DNA from 3 places in the Halomonas sp. MS1 genome. Region 1 is predicted to be linked to each of the others. Evidence: predicted binding sites of a transcription regulator. Region 1 holds the regulator's gene; each other region holds the start of a gene.
What was found. The regulator FNR, encoded in region 1, switches genes on or off when oxygen is low (the NO sensors DNR and NnrR bind a similar motif). The targets are predictions, from matches to a motif close to TTGATNTANATCAA.
Positions count from the first base shown of each region.

Region 1 (6,840 bases):
GGCGATTTTGCTGGATGCCCATGGTGTGGCTGGTAATCCGCAATTGCTAGACAGCGTGCGAGCAGAGCTGTTTGAACGCTGCTCACGGGATGAGCTATTGCTGTCCTACTTTGCTCGCGCTGCACTGCGTTTCTCAACACCGCTAACGCTATTTGGCTCCTTAAAAAAGCCCCAGCATGGGATCGATATTAAAAAAGGCGGTATTTTCCCCATTGTTCATGGGGTGCGCACAATGGCCCTCGAGCGACGCATTAATGCTACTTCCACCTTAGATCGCCTGGACGCTTTAGCAGAAGATGGTCGTCTTGATCGCCGTTTTGCGGATGACCTGGGCGAGGCGCTGGCACTGTTTACCGAACTACGTTTAAAACAGCAGCTACAGACAGCGGAAGCGTCGACTCAGCAGCGTAGCAACCGTGTGGTGGTGCAAGAGCTCTCGTCCCTTGAGCGTGATCTGTTGCGTGAGGCGCTGCATATCGTAAAAGATTTTAAACAGCGGCTCTCCCATCGTTATCATTTGGAGTATTCGTGAGCGGAATGCGCTTGTTAGACCGGCATATGTCACTACTCAGTGGCTCGCTGCGTACATTAATGCAGCGCGAAAGCGACCGCCGACGCTGGGCAGACTCTCCCTACGCATGGCTGTTTCAGCCCTACATGGGGGAAGAAATGGTGGCGCTTGCCTGCCAGGCTAGCCCTGGCCAAGCGCCGGTGGTCAGCGTCGCTGCTGTTGTCTTAAGCCCAGGGAGAGTGCAGACCAGCCGAGCCTGGGTGGCTACCCTGGCAGAAGAGCAGAACAGCAACGCCCCCGCGCTGCGGCGACATCATCAGCTGTATGCGACGGACATGGTGCTGGCGCCTAACGCTGAGCATCTTGGGGCGCTAGCTGAATTCATTGGTAATCGGCCGCTAATTGGTTGGCAGTTAGGGCGCTCGGTGGAACACCTAAATCTTTTGTTTAAAGCCGGGTTGGGATTTGGTTTGCCCAATGCCCAGGTCGACGTTGGAAAGCTACACTATCGTCAGCTGCGTCGCTTACATCCACAGTGTGAGGCGAGTGGCCGCCTAACCGAAGCGCTCGCTCGTTGGCAAATCCCCGCTCTTCAATGGATGGGAGTGCTGGGGGATGCAACCGCAAGCGCGCTTTTATATCTGCGTTTGCAGCGCGAGATTGCCCAGCAGGGGTAGTCGTTACTACCCTCATGGGATGAATCCACGGGTTTATCTTGGGTGGACGTGGTGAGTCTTGTTAGAATGCCCGCTGCTTCTTCTACCATCGGCAGTGCCTACACCATGCTACAACCTGACTATTTTGACCCCGCAGCGCCTGATTCTGTTTCTGTTAACAGCCCTGCTGTTAATAGCGCACAGACACCATCCGAGCATCACGCCGCTAAACAAAAGCGTGAATTTAATAAGCTACAAAAGCGCTTACGGCGAGAGGTTGGCAACGCCATCATTGATTATCAAATGATTGGTGAAGGTGACAAGGTGATGGTGTGCCTGTCTGGCGGCAAAGATAGCTATACGATGCTGGAGATACTGCTTAACCTGCAGCGCAACGCGCCGGTTAACTTCTCTCTGGTCGCCGTCAATATGGATCAAAAACAGCCAGGCTTTCCGGAGCATGTGTTGCCCCAGTACCTAGATAAAGTGGGGGTTGAATACCACATTCTAGAGCGTGACACCTACTCGGTGGTGAAAGAGAAAACCCCAGAAGGAAAAACGACCTGCGCGCTCTGCTCACGACTAAGACGTGGCTCGCTCTATGGGTTTGCCGAGGAAATTGGGGCAACGAAGATTGCCCTAGGGCATCATCGTGAAGATATTTTAGAAACGTTATTTCTTAACATGTTCTTTGGTGGCACTTTGAAAGCAATGCCTCCCAAGCTGTTATCTGACGATGGCAAGAATATTGTCATTCGCCCCCTTGCCTACTGCAAAGAGGCTGATATTGCAGAGTTTTCTCGGCTAATGGAATTCCCTATTATTCCCTGCAACTTATGTGGCTCTCAGCCCAATCTCCAGCGTCAAGTTGTCAAAGATATGTTGGCTGAGTGGGATAAAAAACATCCAGGACGTCTAGAAAGCATGTTTAAAGCGGTGACCAATGTAGCGCCTTCCCAGCTAGCAGACCGCGGTTTATTTGACTTTGCTGGCCTTGAAGCCAAACAAGCGGCGTTGATGGAAGGGCGTATTCAGGCGCTTAGCGTGGACTAGCCGACTGTTCTTCCTCTTCAGCTAGCGTGATGAGGCGCCGCATATCTAAAATATTAACCTCGCGCCCTGAAACAGCCACCACCTCTTGCTGTTGAAAGCGGCTAAGAATACGGCTGACCGTCTCTACCGCCAAGCCTAAGTAATTGCCGATGTCGGCGCGGGACATGGAGAGTCTGAAGCTATAAGGCGAGTATCCACGTCGACGAAAACGGTCTGAAAGGGTGACTAAAAAGCTGGCTAGTCGTTGATCGGCCGTCTTACGCGATAGCAAGCGCATCATGCGCCGGTCATCCCGCAATTCTTTGCTCATGCTCCGATAAAGCTGGCCACGTAGTTCGGGCAGTTCTTCGGAAAGCAGGTCCAAGCGATCAAATGGAATTTCACATACCGTTGTGGTTTCCAGTGCAATGACGCTACCGGGGTAGTGCTCTTCATCAATTCCGTCCAATCCCACTAGTTCGCTGGGAAGGTAGAAATTTGTCAGCTGATCATTGCCGTTCCCTTCGCTGGTCACCTGTTTCAGGCTGCCTGAGCGGACGGCATACACACTGGTGAAGTGATCGCCCTGGCGAAACAGGGGCTCGCCTTTTTTGAGCGGTGCGCGGCGGCGAATGATGGCATCAAACTGGCCCATATCCTCAAGCTCTAAGGCAAGCGGCAGGCACAGCGAGCTTAGGCTACAGGTCTGACAGCGCGCCTCTTGCAGCAGTGAGCGTCGTTGGCTGGCGGGTTGTGGCATATCATTCTCCCTTTCTCGTTAGCCATCATAGGCCCAGAGGCAAGACGTCTCAAGAAGCTTATACAATCTTAGAGTAGCGTTTAGTAGGCTGGTCAGCTAGGCGAGCATCAAAGGCCATTGCCAAATGGCGAATCAGCAGCCGTCCAGTGGGGGTGGCGCTAATAACTTGCTGATGGCGAGTGATTAAGCCGTCTTGCTCAGCTGTCTTCAATTGCTCAATTGCGGTGGAAAAATAATCACTAGCATCGATGTGCCAACGCTTTCCAACTGCCGCTAGATCAATGTGCATGTCGCACATTAGCCGTTCAATCACGTCTCTTCGTATTAGGTCGTCCTTATTTAACCTTAATCCTTTGACGGTTGCCAGCTTACCTTGATCTAAGGCTGCTTCATATTGGCCAAGCTGGGTCGGGTTTTGTGCGTAAACGTCGTCAACCCGTGATATAGCGGATACGCCTAAGCCAACTAAATCGCACTGTGCATGGCTAGAGTAGCCCTGAAAATTGCGTTGTAAGGTACCGTTGCGCTGTGCAATCGCTAGGCTATCGTCAGGTCGTGCAAAGTGATCCATGCCAATATGCACATAGCCTGCGTTAGTCAGCATTTCTATGGTGGTGTGCAAAATAGCCAGCTTTTCATCGGCGCTGGGAAGATCCGTTTCGTTAATGCGTCGCTGTGGCGCAAAGCGGGTGGGCATGTGCGCATAATTAAAGACGGACAGCCGTGCCGGGTTGAGCTCGATGACTTGGCTTAGCGTCTCGGCAAAGCTTTTTTCGGTTTGAAATGGCAGCCCATAAATCAAATCAAGATTGAGTGAGCGAAAACCAAGACGGTGTGCTTCTTCCATCAACGTTTCGGTGAGCACCCGGGGTTGTACGCGGTTGATAGCTTTTTGTACCTGCAGGTTTAAATCCTGTACGCCAAGGCTTAGCCGATTAAAGCCGAGCGACTGTAGATGGCGTAACGTAAATACGTCTGCTTCACGAGGATCTATTTCAATAGCGTAATCGCGATCGGCTGAGCTAGATAAACCAAAACGGGCATCTAGGCGGTCAATCAGGTCCCCCATCTGTGCCAAGGTTAGAAATGTGGGCGTACCACCGCCCCAGTGTAACTGTTGCACCGGGCGTGAAGTGTCTAAATGGCGGGCAGTGAGCACCATTTCCCGATCTAGCCGAGAAAGGTAAGGTTCTGCAAGGGCGGTATTCTTCGTTGCGATTTTATTGCAAGCACAGTAGAAGCAAATTTTTCGACAAAAGGGCACATGCACATACAGTGATAGCGGACGGTGGCTCTCGTTACTGCGCGCTAGCGCCTGAGTAAAGTCATCGGCGCTGAACTGATCATGAAACGCGAGAGCTGTTGGGTAGGATGTGTAACGTGGGCCACTTTTGTCATAGCGACGCAGTAGCGCTTCATCCCAGGCATTAGCCCCAGACATTTCCTTGTTGGTAGGTGAGAAGGCAGCAGTGGCATGAACAGGCATGGCGAGCGCTCCGAAGTGAGAAGTAAACAAAAGGAGTGACTGAGCGCCGTCGCTCAGTGTTCTCTCGGCATGCTACGTCGGTGTCACTTGGAATGCGTTGAGCTATATCAAGCTATCGGAGGGTCTGGCTAATGCGCTGTTAGGGAGATAAGCGTCCATAGTTGCCAAAGGGCGAAACTGATAATCGACAGTGCGGCGACGCTGCGAGTGGCAGGGTGGCGAATTAAATGGCTTAACTGCTGTGCTGCAAGTCCTGTTGCCAGCAGGGCAGGGAGTGTACCCAGGCCAAAAGCACCCATTAGAAGCGCGCCATCGAGTGGGTCTGCAATCGCTAAGCTCCAGGCTAGCATGGAGTAAACCAGACCACAGGGCAGCCAGCCCCACAGTGTCCCTAGGGCGAAGGCTTGAGGAAGATGCACGACAGGCATCAGGCGTCTTCCCACTGGCTCTATATAACGCCAAAGGTGCCTTCCCACCGCTTCTACTTTCAGCAGTCCTTTCCACCAGTTGGCGATATAGAGCGCCATTAAGATGAGCATCAATGCGGCGAAAGCCTGCAGTGCAACACGTGCAGACGGAGAAAGTGAGATAAGTGTGCCAAGTGCAGCAACAATGGCACCCGCCACCATATAGCTGAGAATGCGTCCGGCGTTATAGCTAATCAGCAGCCCACCCATGCGGGCAGGGTGTCGCATGCTAGGCGGTACGGCAAAGGTCAGCGCGCTCATAATGCCGCCACACATGCCGATACAGTGGGCGCCGCCCATTAAGCCAAATACAAACGCGGCTAGCAGGGGTGGTAAATCAAGTCCCGTCGGATTCATGCAGGTGGCTCTTGGTTATCTTGAGAAGAAGAGCCGCTTTTTTTACGCGCTGCACGCTGCTCGGGAGTCAGGTCATTCTCATCATCATCGAATAGAATGCGGTGGGCTGGGCCTTCCAAATCGTCAAACTGGTCGTGTTTCACGGCCCAGAAAAACGCCCACACCGCGAGGCCCAGAAGAGTGAGTGAAAGGGGTATCAGTAAGTATAAAATCGTCATGCCGTCACCGGTGTTGATAGGGCAATCTGAGGGGCGGGCGGGGTACGCCAGCGAGTGAGACGTAGCGCGTTACCTACCACAATCAGGGAGCTTAGCGACATGCCAATCGCAGCGAGCCAGGGGGGAATTAACCCCATTGCTGCTAAAGGCAGTGCTGAAAAATTGTAGCAAACTGACCACATCATATTTTGGCGCATAATGCGGCGTGTGGCGCAGGAAATATCAATCGCCTCAAAAATACGCATTAGGCGTGGACTGAGCAATATCGCGTCGGCGCGGGTACGGGCAAGGTCTGTGGCGCCATTCATAGCAATGGCAACGTCAGCGCCAGCTAATACCGGCACATCATTGATACCATCACCAATCATTACGACACGCTCACCGCTGGCTTGTAACTCACGCAATCGCTCCAGCTTGCCCTCAGGCGATTTGCCAGCGTGCCACGTGGTAATATTGAGCTGTTCTGCCAAGCTTCCTACCGCTTCTTGCGTGTCACCAGAAAGTAGCTCTACATCCAACCCGCGGGCTTGAAGTGCGGCAACGGTTTGGGCCGCATCTTCGCGAATGCCATCGTGCAGCTTGAACCAAGCACGTGGTGCGTTGTTTTCACTGAGTAACAGCCACTGACCGGCGCCTGGCTGGGGCAGTGCGGTTGTCGTCGCAAAAGCGGGTTTACCTAATCGCCATGTTGCGCCGTTCAAAGTGCCTTCCAGCCCGCTTCCGGTCACACTTTTGAGGTTGCATGCCTGCAGAGTGGCATCTCTAAATGGGCGGAAAGCCCTAGCAATGGGGTGTTCAGAGTGTGCTTCTAGCGCCGCTGCGATGGCTTGAGCATGCTCTGCACTAAGTGGCGTATCGCTGTGGGCGGGATGCTGTTGGTCAATAGGATGCGTTTGGGTCAGCTGCATTTCGCCGCGAGTCAGCGTACCGGTCTTATCAAAAATCACCCGAGTGACGTTGGAGAGTGATTCGATCGCGTCAGCACGTGTAATGAGTACGCCTCGCTGGCGCAACTGGCCATGTCCTGCTGTCAGCGCAGTGGGGGTGGCCAGTGCCAGTGCACAAGGGCAAGTGACTACTAATACCGAGAGTAGTACCCATAGCATGCGAGATGGATCAATAAACCACCATGCTACTGTGACACAGGCGGTAACGATCAGCAGCCGTAATACAAACAGGTGCGCCATACGCGCCGCCATCTGGGCAAGTCGTGGGCGACTTGCAAAGGCGCGATCGGTTAAGTCGACAATACCGGCCACTCTGGCGCTATTGCCAGCATGGGTTACCTTTATGGTGAGCGGGTTTTCCATGTTTTGGCTGCCACCCACCACGCTTTCGCCTACCCGTCGAGTC
Region 1 covers NZ_CP098926.1:550,443-557,282, reverse strand. The annotation lists gene NF683_RS02735 (putative nucleotidyltransferase substrate binding domain-containing protein) at 1-532, shown strand, start outside; gene NF683_RS02730 (3'-5' exonuclease family protein) at 538-1,188, shown strand; gene ttcA (tRNA 2-thiocytidine(32) synthetase TtcA) at 1,255-2,220, shown strand; gene fnr (fumarate/nitrate reduction transcriptional regulator Fnr) at 2,207-2,959, opposite strand; gene hemN (oxygen-independent coproporphyrinogen III oxidase) at 3,018-4,445, opposite strand; gene NF683_RS02710 (sulfite exporter TauE/SafE family protein) at 4,574-5,269, opposite strand; gene ccoS (cbb3-type cytochrome oxidase assembly protein CcoS) at 5,266-5,487, opposite strand; gene NF683_RS02700 (heavy metal translocating P-type ATPase) at 5,484-6,840, opposite strand, start outside.

Region 2 (6,840 bases), 1.5 Mb from region 1:
TTGAGGCGCTCAAAACGCATACGGTGGACATGACCCCCGAAGCGATGAGCGGTTTGTGCGGTGTTGAGCCAGAGACCATTCGCGAAGTGGCTAGGCTTTATGCCAACGCCGAGCGGGCAATGATTTTCTGGGGCATGGGCATTTCTCAGCATACCCATGGGACCGACAACGCCCGTTGTTTGATCTCGCTGGCGCTGGCTTGCGGCCAGACCGGTCGCCCTGGCACCGGCCTGCACCCTCTGCGGGGGCAGAACAATGTTCAAGGGGCATCTGATGCCGGCCTGATTCCCATGGTGATGCCGGACTACCAGCCGGTTAGCGATGCGCAGGTACGCAGTGCTTTCGAAGAGCTGTGGAATACCAAACTGGATCCCACACCGGGTCTCACCGTGGTGGAAATTATGGATGCTATCACTGCGGGCACCATTCGCGGCATGTATATCCAGGGTGAAAACCCGGCGATGTCCGATCCAGATCTGGCCCATGCCCGGGCCGCGTTGGCCAAACTAGAGCACCTGGTGGTACAGGATCTTTTTGTCACTGAAACCGCTCAATTCGCCGATGTCATTCTGCCGGCCTCCGCCTGGCCCGAGAAGGACGGCACCGTCACCAACACCAATCGGCAAGTGCAGATGGGGCGTGCGGCCTTGCCACTGCCGGGCCAGGCCAAGCCGGACTGGTGGATTATCCAGGAAATGGCCAAACGCTTCGGCCTCAACTGGAATTACCAGCATCCGCAGGACGTTTTCGCCGAGATGAAGCAAGGTATGGCCTCTCTCGACCATATTTCCTGGGAGCGTTTGGAGCGCGAGCAGTCGGTGACCTACCCTTGCCCAGCGGAGGACGCACCGGGGCAAGACGTAGTCTTCAGCGAGGTCTTCCCTACGGCCAGTGGCCGGGCGAAGTTCGCGCCTACGCGTCCGCTGCCACCGGATGAGCCGGTAGATAACGACTATCCGACGGTGCTGACCACTGGCCGTCAGTTAGAACACTGGCATACCGGATCCATGACCCGCCGCGCCAAAGTGCTCGATGACCTGGAGCCGGAAGCCGTGGCGAGCTTGGCGCCCGCTGAGCTTATCCGGCTGGGGTTGGCACCTGGCGATGACCTAACGATCACCACCCGGCGAGGGGCCATCACCCTCAAGGTCAGGACGGATCCGGGCATGCCTGAGGGGATGGTTTTCGTGCCTTTCTGCTACGAGGAGGCGGCGGCGAATCTACTCACTAACCCGGCGCTGGATCCGTATGGAAAGATTCCAGAGTTCAAGTACGCCGCTTGCCGGTTGAGCCGCCCGGAAACCCATATAAAGCGAGTTAGTTAGTCAGCATTTACTGAAGACAGTAGTAGTTGATCAGGCGCTTAATAAAGGGCGCCTATCAACCAGCCACTCGGAATGATCGGTTGGGTCAGGTTGTAGCGTTGTCTGCCTCGAAATTGTAGAGCCAGTAAAGGCCTACGGGAGCTTAAATATGGTGTGTGAAAACCCATTGATATGACGGCTAGATCGGCTTCAATGGTGGAAAGGGAGGCAATCTTAGTTGACGGTCTCTTTTTATAATATCGTCATAGTTAGCATGTCAGAAGGGTGGAAATAAATTGTCTGGAGTATCAATGTCATAGCATACGCCAGGATCATTGAGTGAGATTTTTACAATATGATCACTATACCGCTGGAGAATAGCGGAAGCGCCGCTGGGATTGCTTAAATCAGCGATATGTTTCCAAAATTTTCTACCAAAAATAACCGGGTGGCCTGGGATCTGTAGGTGTGTTGGTTGAACGATATTTTCTGCGCTAGACATGTCTGCTAATAACTTACACGTTTTTTGAGTCACCCAAGGGAGATCGGCAAGCCAAATCGCCGCGGATCGGTAATTATTAAATTTTTCGTCTGAACATAGATATTTGAAAGCATCGCTAATGCTGTATCCGAGTCCTAAATGACTGCGCGGGCTAACCAGCGTTGGGGTGATTGGAGAAAGGCCGAGTGATTGAGCCTTATCATCTTCTTTAAGCACAACGATAATGTTTGGAAAGTGCTTCTGAATAGTTAACAACGTGGAGGTCAGTAGTGTCTCTCCATTGCTTAATTTAGCAATTCTTTTATCGCTACCAAAGCGACGAGACTGGCCAGCCGCCATGACAATCACGATGATATCACTACAACTCATGACGTGTTTTTCCACGATAAATACGGTGAATATCGGCCATGACGGCTAACGCAATTTCAGCCGGTGTTTTGCTGCCTAGATTAAGCCCAATGGGCATGTTAATTCGTGCTACTTGGGCACTTGTTAGGCCGCCAGAGCGCAGCAGCCGCTCTGCACGTTGTTGTGAGGTCTGATGAGAACCCATGACCCCAATGTAAAATGCATTCGTACGGACGGCTTCGATCATGGCTAAATCATCAATACGCGGGTCATGGGTCAAGGCAACAATGGCGGTATTGGCATGGCAGCCACCTGATGAAATAAACACCGAAGGTAGAACGGCCTGCACTTCTATGCCGGGTACATCGAAATTTTTTCGGACTTCGTCCCTGGGTTCACAGACAATCACTTCAAAACCAAGCGTTTGGGCAAACAGCGCACAGGGCGCAGAGACGGAGGAGATCCCCGCGATAATCAGCCGTAGCGCAGGGCCTATGCGAATATTGACGCTAGCGGTATCAAAAATAACGGTGGGCTCGGTGTTCTTCGAGGGGTTAAAGCGCTTGCCGCTGCCATCCAATTTGATACAGCGGGTTAGCGGTTGGCGACCCAGTAGCGTGGCATGCACCACTTCTAGGTGAGTGAGGTTTTCGGTGTTGGGGGCTAGCCGTTCAACCAGCACTTCAAGGCTACCACCGCAGGGTAAACGAATATTCGCTGAACCAGCGTCACCGCCATAGCGCACCGACTGAACCGGTTCGTTGAACTCTCCCGTTTGAAGCCTGGTGATAAAGTCCTCTTCGACACAGCCGCCCGACAGTGACCCCAGATAGTCGCCTGTCGAACATGCTACTAGCATGGCACCCGGCTCCCGGGGTGCCGAGCCAAAGGTTTTTAGCACCGTACACAACCAAATAGTCAGCCCCTGGTTGGCCCATTTCAATGCGCGTTCGATAACCTGTAGATCAAGGTGTTGCATTAACTAGCCGCCTCCATGGGGAGTTGAAGAGAGGCCTTCAGTGAGTCGCGAATGGTGTCAGGGGTAAAAGGAGGATGGGTAAAGCGCACCCCCGTGGCATCAAAAAGCGCGTTGGCAATCGCAGGAGCGCCGGGCAGTGAGGCGGACTCGCCTACGCCGAGTGGCGGCAGTTCTGGACGATCAAGCAGCATGACGTTGATGGGGGGGAGCTCCGAGAAACGCAGAATAGGGTAGCCGCCCCACTCTTTGCTGGTCGGTAAACCATCCTCAAAGGTCACCCGCTCCTTTAACGTGCGGCTGAGCATTTGGATCACATTGCCATGCACCTGATGGCGAACGCCTGCGGGGTTCACCATTAAGCCCGCATCCTGACCTACATATAAATTCTCGACGACAATCCGTCCACTCTTCACATTGACTTTAAGCTCAATTACCCAGGCGGCGAGCGCGGCGCCAAAGCCGGGGAATTTGCTATGCACGTACTGGGCGTAAGCGAAGCCTCGGCCGTAGCGCCACTCACCCTCGCTTCTTGGGTTGATGTTAGCGACGCAGGGCTTCCAGTTCGCACGTTCGGCTAACGCTTCGACAAGTTCGCAAGCGCGATTATCGGCTAAATAGCGCAACCGGTAGGTGACTGGATCTTCATTTGCTAAATAGGCAAGCTCATCAATATAGCTTTCGTGGGCGAAGGTGCTGGGCAATGCTGAGACGCCACGTAGCCAGGAGGCGCGCACCAGAGTCGGGACGTCGTCGCAGACTATTTGGCGATGAGGGTAGCGGTAGGGTGGCACCGACGTTCTATCTCCCATCTCAAAGGGGATATCAATAGGCGAGGCAGCACCGGTTAGCAGTAGTGCCAGGGTGGGCGCACTGTTAGAGGGGTAGCGCGTATTAAAGCGATAGCCTGCCGGGCTGCCATCTGCATTTAAACCGCCCTGGATCGCCATATACTGAGCAGCTCCTTTAGGCTCCCAGGTGTGCTCCTGCTCACGGGTGAGTTGCACACGGACGGGGCGGCCAACCGCCTGAGAGAGTAGTACAGCATCCGCGCCAACATCGTCGGCGCAATTGCGGCCATAGCAGCCCGAGGTTTCCATGCGGGTAATGGTGATAACGCCTTCGTCTAAACCGGTAAGGCGGGCGAGATCGGCGCGCAGGCTGTGTGGATTTTGGGTGCCCGACCATACGTGCAGGCCATCTTCATTGGCATCGGCGACGGAGCACGAAGGGCCAATGGAGCCGTGCAGCTGGAAAGGCCACACATAGTGACGATTGAGCGAATGCTGTGCGGAGGCCAGCGCGTTGTCGAGATCACCCTCATCGAGGAGTATGCGCTGCTTGCTGGGTAAGTCGAGCAGTGCTTGCTCTATGTTGTCCAACTGAGGCAAGCCTTCGGTGGGTCGCCACTGGATCTTTAGCTGTTTGGCTGCGGCAGCAGCCTGTTCTTCACGTTCGGCCACCACACCAACAAAGTCACCGACCACCACGACGCTTACCACGCCTGGCAAATGTGCCACAGAGCTTTCATCAACCGCGATTAAACTGTTGCCAATAAAGTCGCCGTTATCATGGCCTACATAAGGCGGGCGAATCACTCGCCCATGCAGCATATCGGGCAGGCGCAGGTCGTGGATAAAGGTCAATTGCCCGGTGGCCTTGGCGGGTATATCCACGCGGGAGGTCGATTGGCCGACCAGGGTATAGTGGCTGACCGGCTTAAGCGGCACCTCATCGGCAAGCTTTAATGCATGACGGGTCCCCCGCAGCAACTCTCCAAAGCTCACGGATGAGTGGTTATCATCACTGGGCATAATAGCGCCGTTTTGGCAGCTAAGTAGTGAGCGCTCAGTGTCAAAGTGCTTTGCTGCCAGTGTCAATAGGTACTCCCGCGCTTGAGCCGCCGCGCGGCGTAGAGGTTCGGCAGTGATTTGAATCGACGCACTAGCAATGGTGGGGCCTTGGTTGGGGGCTTCAACAGAGTTGCCCAGCACCACGGTAACGCTGTCGAACGCGACGCTAAGCTCTTCCGCAACAATTTGAGCGAGCGCCGTGCGTATACCGGTGCCCAAGTCTACGTGGCCGTTGAAAGCCACGATGTGGCTATCGCTCAGCACGGCAATAAATATCTCAGGCTCATGGGGAGTGAAGTTTGAGTGTGTACCTGGCTGTCCGGGCGCGGGCTTAGGGGGTGTAACCGGGTCGCGATAGATCACCAGAACATCAGATCCATACAGCAGTGACTCTCTTGTATAGTCTGATTTATCGGCCATGCTTGCCTCCCACGCTAGCGTTTTAAGTAATCAGTGCAGATGAATTTGAGGTGATCAACGAGCAATAACTAAGGTAAAATTGTAGCGTGTACGCCATAAAAGCATGGTGAATTGATCCAACGCAAGCCGTATTTAATACGTTGATGCATCATTTTGTTAACCAGTGCCATACTCGATACACGTCGTCGCTAATAGATTAAGGAGATGGAATGACAACGGATAGTGCGCTCAAACACTCGTCTTCCGGCGAGCACCCCACGCCTTCAGAGCAGGGGTATGATTTTTCTGAGCAAGTAGGCCATCTACTGCGTAAAGCCTACCAGCGGCATACGGCTATTTTTCAGCGCTACAGCAGTGATAAACAGCTTACGGCCATTCAGTTTGTCACGCTGTGTACGGTGATGGAGCGAGGCCCCAGCTCGTTAACCGACATCGTTAACGCCACGGCGATTGATCCAGCCACCATCCGTGGCGTCATTAAACGCCTTAAAGCACGTGAGTGGATCTCGCTCACCACCGACCCCAATGATCAACGCAAAGTCATGGTAGTGATCACCGAGCCTGGGGAGACATTAGTCGAGGGCATGGTGCCCAGTGCCAAGCAGATCAGCGATCAGACCATGAAAAATCTCAACCCGGCAGAGCGGGTTGCTTTAATGCACCTACTGGAAAAAATGAACGCAGACGGATGACACAACAGAGGTGCCCGCTTCACTTGCGTTTTCGGGCACTCCTAACGCTTCATTAAGTAACCCAGTGTTTCATCCAGTCTAATTACATCCCCATATTTGCTATCGATATCAAACAGGTTGGCTTCATGGGGCGCGGGGTGGCGATCGCCCACGCAATCACGTACCACCATCACCCGAAAGCCGTGCTGTACGCCGTCAACGGCGGTGGCGCGAATGCAGCCGCTGGTGGAACAGCCGGTAATGATCAGCGTATCGACGCCCATGGCGACCAGCGTGGAAGCAAGCGAAGTACCAAAGAACGCGCTGGCATACTGCTTGGTCATTACCAGTTCATCGTCGTTAGGCGTCACCTCGGGGCAGAAGTCAGCGTAGGGATTACCTGCCACCATCGCTCGCATTACCGGCGCCTTCTTGACCCAAATGCCGCCATCGATTTGATCCGGGGCGTGATAAAGGATGTTGGTGTGGATAACGGGGGTGCCCGTACGCCGCGCGGTATTGAGCAGCGGTGGCATATTAGCCACCGCATCCACCACGCCCTGGGCAAATAGCGGCGAGCCAGGGGTGGTGTAACCTTGCATAAAATCAACCACCAGTAGCGCGGGCCTTTTACCAAAGCCAATGCGTCCATCCCACACGCCCTTGTAGTTGTCCGAGGCCGTATTATCAGTATTGTGCTGCGACATGGTTGTCTCCTTAACCAGCACTCTAAATCGTTAATCAGCACCTGATCTCGTTAGTAAGC
Region 2 covers NZ_CP098926.1:2,030,009-2,036,848, forward strand. The annotation lists gene fdhF (formate dehydrogenase subunit alpha) at 1-1,325, shown strand, start outside; gene NF683_RS09215 (nucleotidyltransferase family protein) at 1,582-2,175, opposite strand; gene NF683_RS09220 (XdhC family protein) at 2,165-3,133, opposite strand; gene NF683_RS09225 (xanthine dehydrogenase family protein molybdopterin-binding subunit) at 3,133-5,403, opposite strand; gene NF683_RS09230 (MarR family winged helix-turn-helix transcriptional regulator) at 5,613-6,095, shown strand; gene NF683_RS09235 (N-carbamoylsarcosine amidohydrolase) at 6,137-6,781, opposite strand; gene NF683_RS09240 (maleate cis-trans isomerase family protein) at 6,832-6,840, opposite strand, start outside.
Region 2: NF683_RS09225 (xanthine dehydrogenase family protein molybdopterin-binding subunit) is a predicted target of FNR. The motif match lies at 5,515-5,528, and genes of this name have one in related genera.

Region 3 (6,840 bases), 790 kb from region 1:
CCAAATAAGTCACTCGCGCACCCTGGTCATAGGCGGCCACCTCGAACCCGACTCGGGTTCGCGTGGAATTCTTCTCGAAGATCAGCGCGATGTCCTTGCCCTGCAGCCTTGGCACCTCCGTGCCGGCGTACTTGGCGGTTTTAAGATCAGCGGACAACTTCAGCAGGAAACTGATTTCGCGCGGCGTAAAATCCCGCAGCGTCAGAAAATGTCGGTTCTTGAGATTAAACGCCATGGACCTTCTCCTTAGCTGTCAAACAGCATCCCTGATGGTTGGGCAACTCATGCAGCGCCCTCCGCCTCGGCCCCGGCCCAGCTCGGCGCCGGGTATGGCCAGCACTTCTATGCCCGCTGCTTCAAGCGCAGCATTGGTATCGTCGTTGCGGTCATAACCCACCACCACCCCGGGGCTCAGTGCCAGTACGTTATTACCGTCGTTCCACTGTTCGCGCTCGCGCTCTTCCGGGCTGTCCCCCCCCGTGGGCACAACCTCCAGCGCCGGGAACCCGAGAATCTCGGCCACCACCTCAAACAGATGGCGGCGATCCTGCTTGAAGGACAATGTTTTGCCACCCTCGCCGGGCCTCAGGTCATAGCAGACCACGGCATCCGCCACCTCCTTGAAGGCCGTCACTACGTTGCCACCACAGAAGGTGAATACCGTATCCAGGTGCATGGCTGAGCGGGATTTGGGCAGTTGGCAGGCAATCACCCGATCGACCATGCCGCCATCGAACAGAGCCTTTGACAGCTGACCAATGGCCTGGGGCGAAGATCGCTCACCCATGCCCACCAGCACCGTGCGATTACCTAGTGGCATGATATCCCCGCCTTCCAGGGTGGCTAGGCCATGGTCTTGCAACGGATCCCCCCAATGCACCGTCACCTTGCCGGCAAATTTCGGGTGAAATTTATAAATAGCGGTCATCAGCAGGGTTTCTGGCTGGCGGGCAGCCCAGTGCATCGGGTTCAGTGTTACCCCGCCATAAACCCAGGCACTGTTATCCCGGGTAAACAGGAAATTCGGCAGCGGAGGCAATACAAATCCGAATGGTCCGAGATGGTTACCAAACAGCCCGGCCGAATCAAAAGGCAGATCCGTTACCTCAAGACCTCCGATCAGAAACTTCGCCAACTCACCACCGGGCAGCTCGTCCATCCAGGCCCGCAGATCCGACACCATGCCAACGCCGATATGATTCCAGTTAATCCGATGATCCAGAATCCAGCCCCGTCCTTCAGGGATCTCCAGCGTTTGTGCCAGTAGCTCATTGACATCCAGTACCTCAGTCCCCCTGCTGCGCATCAGATTGGCAAACACATCGTGATCTTTTTGCGCCTGCTTAACCCAGAACACATCATCAAACAGCAGGGCGTCGCAGTTTGACGGCGTTAGCCGCCGATGGGCCAGCCCGGGCCGACAGACAATCACCTGGCGCAGAGTTCCGGTTTCAGAGTGCACTCCAAGAGTTTGTTCAGACATGACAAAATTCCTTTTAACCAGTGTTCAAAACAGTGTTTAAAATAGTGTTTAAAACAGTGTCCCGATGCTGATAATCACGCTGATAAACACGGTCAGAATAAGCAGCAAAGGCCAGATAAAGGCGAGCCAGCGATCGTAGGACACCCGCCCGATGGCAAGTCCGCCAACCACCACCGCAAAGGTGGGGTTGATCAGATTGACCAGCCCGTTGGCAGCCTGGAAAGCCGTCACTACCAGATCGCGCCCCACATTGGCGAAATCCGCCAGCGGTGCCAGAATCGGCATGGATAGGACGGCGAGCCCGGAGGAAGACGGCACGAAGAAACTCATGCCGACCTCAATCCAGAACATGAGGTTGATAAACGCCAGCTCCGGCAGACCACCCAGCGAGGTTTCTGCGCTGTGCAGAATGGTATCGGCAATCATACCCTGCTCCATGATCACCACGATGCCACGGGCGAGGCCCACCACCAGTGCAACTCCGAGTAAATCCCGGGCGCCATCGACGAAACTACCGGTCAATTTCTTTTCGCCCAGCCGGGCAATGAGGCCAATCACAATGGCAGCACCAAAGAACAGAGCTCCCATACGCGCCATCCACCAGCCCTGGGAGGAGACGCCCCAAATCATGATGACAAAAGTCAGTCCGAAGATAATCAGCGCAATGATCTGAGTCCGGGTCAGGCTTGCACTATGACTCTCTTCATCGTGCTCTTGCAGAAACAGTTGACGGTGGGCGTCCCACTGCTTGGCCACCACCGAGCGTGAGGAGTCGGCTTTGACACGGTGGGCATAGCGCATGACATAACCGATGCAGATCAGCAGGCCACCAATCAGCAGGATAAAACGCAGCACGATACCATCGGTAAACGGTATGCCTGCGGCGTTAGCCGCGATAACAGTGGCAAAGGGATTGATGGTGGAGCCCAGTACGCCGATCCCGGCACCGAGCAGAATAATGGCAACACCAGTAACAGTGTCGTATCCAGCTACCAGCATCACCGGTATCAGGATGGCGTAGAAGGCGAGTGTTTCCTCCGCCATACCATAAGTCGTTCCGCCCAGGGCGAACAGGGTCATCAAGATAGGGATTACCCAGATTTCGTGGCCTTGCAAATGTCTCATGGCACTGCGGATGCCGGTATCGATGGCGCCGGTTGCGTTCATCACCCCGAGAAAGCCCCCCAGGAACAAAACGAACAGCGCCACATCAATGGCATTGGCCACGTAACTGTCCGGATCGTAGAACCCGGCGGTCGGGGCCAGCATAACCTCGACCGCGCCCTGGGGGTTGGGGTCAACGGTTTGATAAGTGCCGGGCACGGCCACTTCGCGCCCGACCTCCTCATTCATGACACGATCATATTGTCCGGCCGGAATAATCCAGGTCAAAGCAGCGACGACAATGATCAGGCCGAAAAGGATGGTATAGGCGGTCGGGAACCGCGAGGCGAGATCACTTTCCGATACAGGCGTTGACTTATCATCCTTAGCCATAGTGCGTCTCCTGTCGTCAACTTCACACCCAAAGCCTTTCTGAGCTTCTAAACAACTCGGCAGTCAGCGGCATTGCCCAGCTCAAACCTGCTTGGACAAGATAGTTCACCGACCGCACTTGTACGAGGAGTTTCAAGCAGCGCAGCACCGTTAGTTGATCGAGATCAATATCGGCGTATCAGTTGCCCCATCATTTCAATAAACGTCTTCAAGGTATCGTCCTTGGGACTTTAGCGTTGCAACGTCAATAGCTAACGGCCTGAGAATATCTTCCAGAGCCTGCTTAACCCCAGCAGCCATCCCTCTGCCACCACAAACCAGAATCTGAGCGCCAGCATCGACCATGCGACGCACCGCTATCTGATCCTGCCTAAGCTTATCCTGAACGTAAACTCGCTGATCAGACTGAGAGAATGCCGTACTGAGCCCGGTCAAACGGCGGTCGTTGAGATAATTACCCAGTTCGGGTTGATAGAGAAAATCCGATTCTGCATTGCGCCCACCCCAATATAGATACATCGGGTTGCGGGCGGTATTACGGCGAATAAACCCCGCCAGCGGGCCAATCCCAGCCCCCGCCCCAATCAAGATAGTCGCATGACTCCCCATCGCTGGCCGAAATTCGGGATTATGACGAATAAAGCCATTGATAGAGTCCCCCGGTTTAAGCCCATGAAGATAACCAGAACACAAGCCGCCGGGCTGTTTGCGGACACATATCTCCAGTAGCCCGTCTGAATCAGAAGATGCCAGAGAATAGAACCGAGCTGTCTGCCCATTAGGAGGTATAACGCCCAGCAGATCGCCAGCTTCAAATAGCGGTAGCGAGCTTTTTCGCGAGAGAAACGTCGACCATCGGCCCTGCTTCGCGCCTGTCGCTTTGAAACGCATGATACTGGTCGGCGCCTGAACAGCCAGCCCATAATCCGCGCGCTCTAGCAATTCCAGCGTTACCGTCGCTGGTGGCAATGGCTCATAGGTAAGCGTAAATGGAACGCCCATCTGCTCACTGATTCTGTCGCCCCATTCACTGAATTGCGCAGCATTGCATCGATCAATCCGTTCGAGGGAATATAAGCGTGCCAGCCCTTTTTTATCCAGCGCGACATCCACATCCACAGCAAACTGACAAAATTTCGGGAACTGGCGGTCGCCAAAACCCAACACTGCGTATTTCAGCGCTTTCTTATCCTCGAAATCATTAAGCTTGGTCATAAACCGCTGTGCTGTCCCAGGTGCATCGCCGTCACCATAGGTCGACGTCAGCACAAACAGCATGGATGCCTGTGGATAGTGATCAGCCAATGCGTTCATCTCGCTGCAATACACCTGAAAACCTGCTTTTTTCAGGCTCGCCTGAAGCTCACGGGCAAAGCCCCAGGTGGTGTTACCTTCAGAGCCAACGAGAATAATGATATCCGCCTGAGCGACATCGGCGTTATCCGGCATCAGCCCTGATGACCGCCGCCGTTGCCACCAGATGCTCACCCCAGTCAATGAAAGCACCGGTACGGTAAGCGCCGACGCACCCAGTATTAGGCCCAACCACCACAGCCCCTCACCGGTATGCAGACTGACCATCCATTGTTGGAACACGCTACCCTTAGAGCGCGGCTGATACTTCAGCAGCTCGCCACTCGCCTGATCGACAAACCCAGCTCCCTCTCGGGTCGTTAGGGAATAGACATCCTGGATGTCACCCTGATAAGGAAACACCAATTCGCGCAGATCACTGAGATCAACATTCTTGAGGGCATTCAGGCTTGCCACCGGTGCTGGCTGCCCGCCCGAGACCTCAGCCGGAAAGATGGGCTCGGCCTCAATAGGTTCGGGCAATAGACCAAAACGCTGTGCTGACATATAGCTGCCAGTCAATGCCGACAACAGCAACCCAAGAACGACAAATCGCGCCAGTTCAGTGTGAATACGTGTGCCACCGGAACCGGTTAATGGCTTTAACAGTCCCTTCCAGCCACCGCTACGCCGAACCAGTAGCAAAACTCCCGATATACACAGCAGTACCATCACCGCGGCCATGATTCCAGCCAGCATTCGCCCGGCGTTATCAAGCAGAAGCGAACGATGCAGATCCTTCATCCAGATAAAAAACACCGAAGGTTCAAAGGGCGCAATGCCCTCTCCGGTCAACGGGCTAACTAGGTCTGCTCCAGGCTGGCCATCGCGGTAGTAATAGACGATCACCTCACCAGATGCGCCGCGCACGATCTGCTCGGTTCCCGGGTAATGGGTCACCACCCGCCCTGCCAGTTCAGCCACGCTCACTTCACCAGCAGCAGGAATCATTACTGCAGCGCGATCCATCGCAGGTGCTAGTGCCAGAATTGCTCCCGAAATGGTCAGCACCGTAAGAATCAATGCGACAAGCAGACCAGGGAGTCCATGCAGCCGTCGTAACATAGCGCTATCTCCTGCTCACACCTGTCAAAGGTCATATTGAAACGATTGAATATAACCACGCCCTGCCTGCGGTTGTCCGGCGCTTTCGCTGGTTAGCGGCACGGCGATGTCGTCACGATGATCGCGCATATCTTCAACGGCAGTATCAATCCGTATCTCGTAGCCACTGTCGATCAATGCATCATCTAGATCTAGGTTGATTTTCAGAGTGCGCCCACTGGCTAAACTCGCACCGGTTAGACCATCATATTCGGCCGCATTCAACCCACTCCCACGCGCCCAGCCACTCAAGTGACTGTAGTATTTGGATTTTTCCCCAGCTACCCAGAGAGTCCCTTGATACTGTCCCTCCCCATCAGCAAGGTACAGTGCCAGATACGCACCATCGCCACCGTAGTTCTTCATCTCAATCGTAAAAGTTACTTCACGCGCCTGAGCAAAAGCAGGCATGGCTAAAGCGGTGGCGAGTGCGATGACCAAGCCAACGGCTGATAAAATCTGTTTCATCTTCGCTCTCCTGATAAAAGGGTGGTCAGCAAAAATCTTTCCAGTCATTCAACCGTTACGCTGGGGCGCCCACTGACAATGCCATTACGAGGTACTGCCGAAGGGTTACTGCCCGGCGTACCTTCACGTTTTTCGCTGTTATTGCGGTAACGATCATCATCGTTATCTTCGTCGTCATCCTCTCGTTCCAATTCCATCAACATCAGTGATGCGGGAGAAAACGATGCTTCTGCACGAAAGCCCCCAGGTGCTTCCCCCTTCACTTCATAACACCCGTCGTCCACCTTGATGCGGTATACCGTCCAGCCTTCAGCTTCCAGTTTTTGGCGTAAATTTTCCTGGGGCTGCCAGTTGGTCATCGGATCATTACAGTCATCATCTGCCAGCAGCGATGCGCTCATGAAGGCTAAGGCAAGGCTTAAAACCACTGTTTTCGTCTTCATTTGATATCTCCTCGATAGGTCACAACGCATACGTTATGAGCTTTACCTGACACTGACCTGAACGCGGCTAAAAATCCGCAGAAAGCTGAAATTCAGGTTGTAAGCAAGACAGACAAAAGAACAGACATAGCCGTGTTGTTCAGGCCAATGTCAGGTACTTGCGGTAATATCTTTTCCACAAGAAGATATGAAAGTGAGATAAGAGGTGAATAATGCGGGTACTACTGGTTGAGGACACGGTCGGCCTTGGCGAAGCGGTTCGCGATCAGATCGCCGATGACGGTCACGCAGTAGACTGGGTACAAACCCTGGGCTTTGCCGATGCCAGCGTTAAGGCCACTGCCTACGACCTTATCCTGCTCGACCTTATGCTGCCGGACGGCCATGGCCTGACTTTTTTACGCAAGCTCAGGACCGCTGGAAATTCAGCACCTGTCATTATTCTAACGGCCAGAGACCAAGTCTCTGACCGAGTAGAAGGACTTAACGCCG
Region 3 covers NZ_CP098926.1:4,393,740-4,400,579, forward strand. The annotation lists gene NF683_RS20355 (ornithine carbamoyltransferase) at 1-235, opposite strand, end outside; gene NF683_RS20360 (arginine deiminase) at 254-1,483, opposite strand; gene NF683_RS20365 (YfcC family protein) at 1,532-2,980, opposite strand; gene NF683_RS20370 (PepSY domain-containing protein) at 3,176-5,398, opposite strand; gene NF683_RS20375 (DUF2271 domain-containing protein) at 5,423-5,905, opposite strand; gene NF683_RS20380 (PepSY domain-containing protein) at 5,950-6,348, opposite strand; gene NF683_RS20385 (response regulator) at 6,561-6,840, shown strand, end outside.
Region 3: NF683_RS20365 (YfcC family protein) is a predicted target of FNR. The motif match lies at 3,135-3,148, and genes of this name have one in related genera.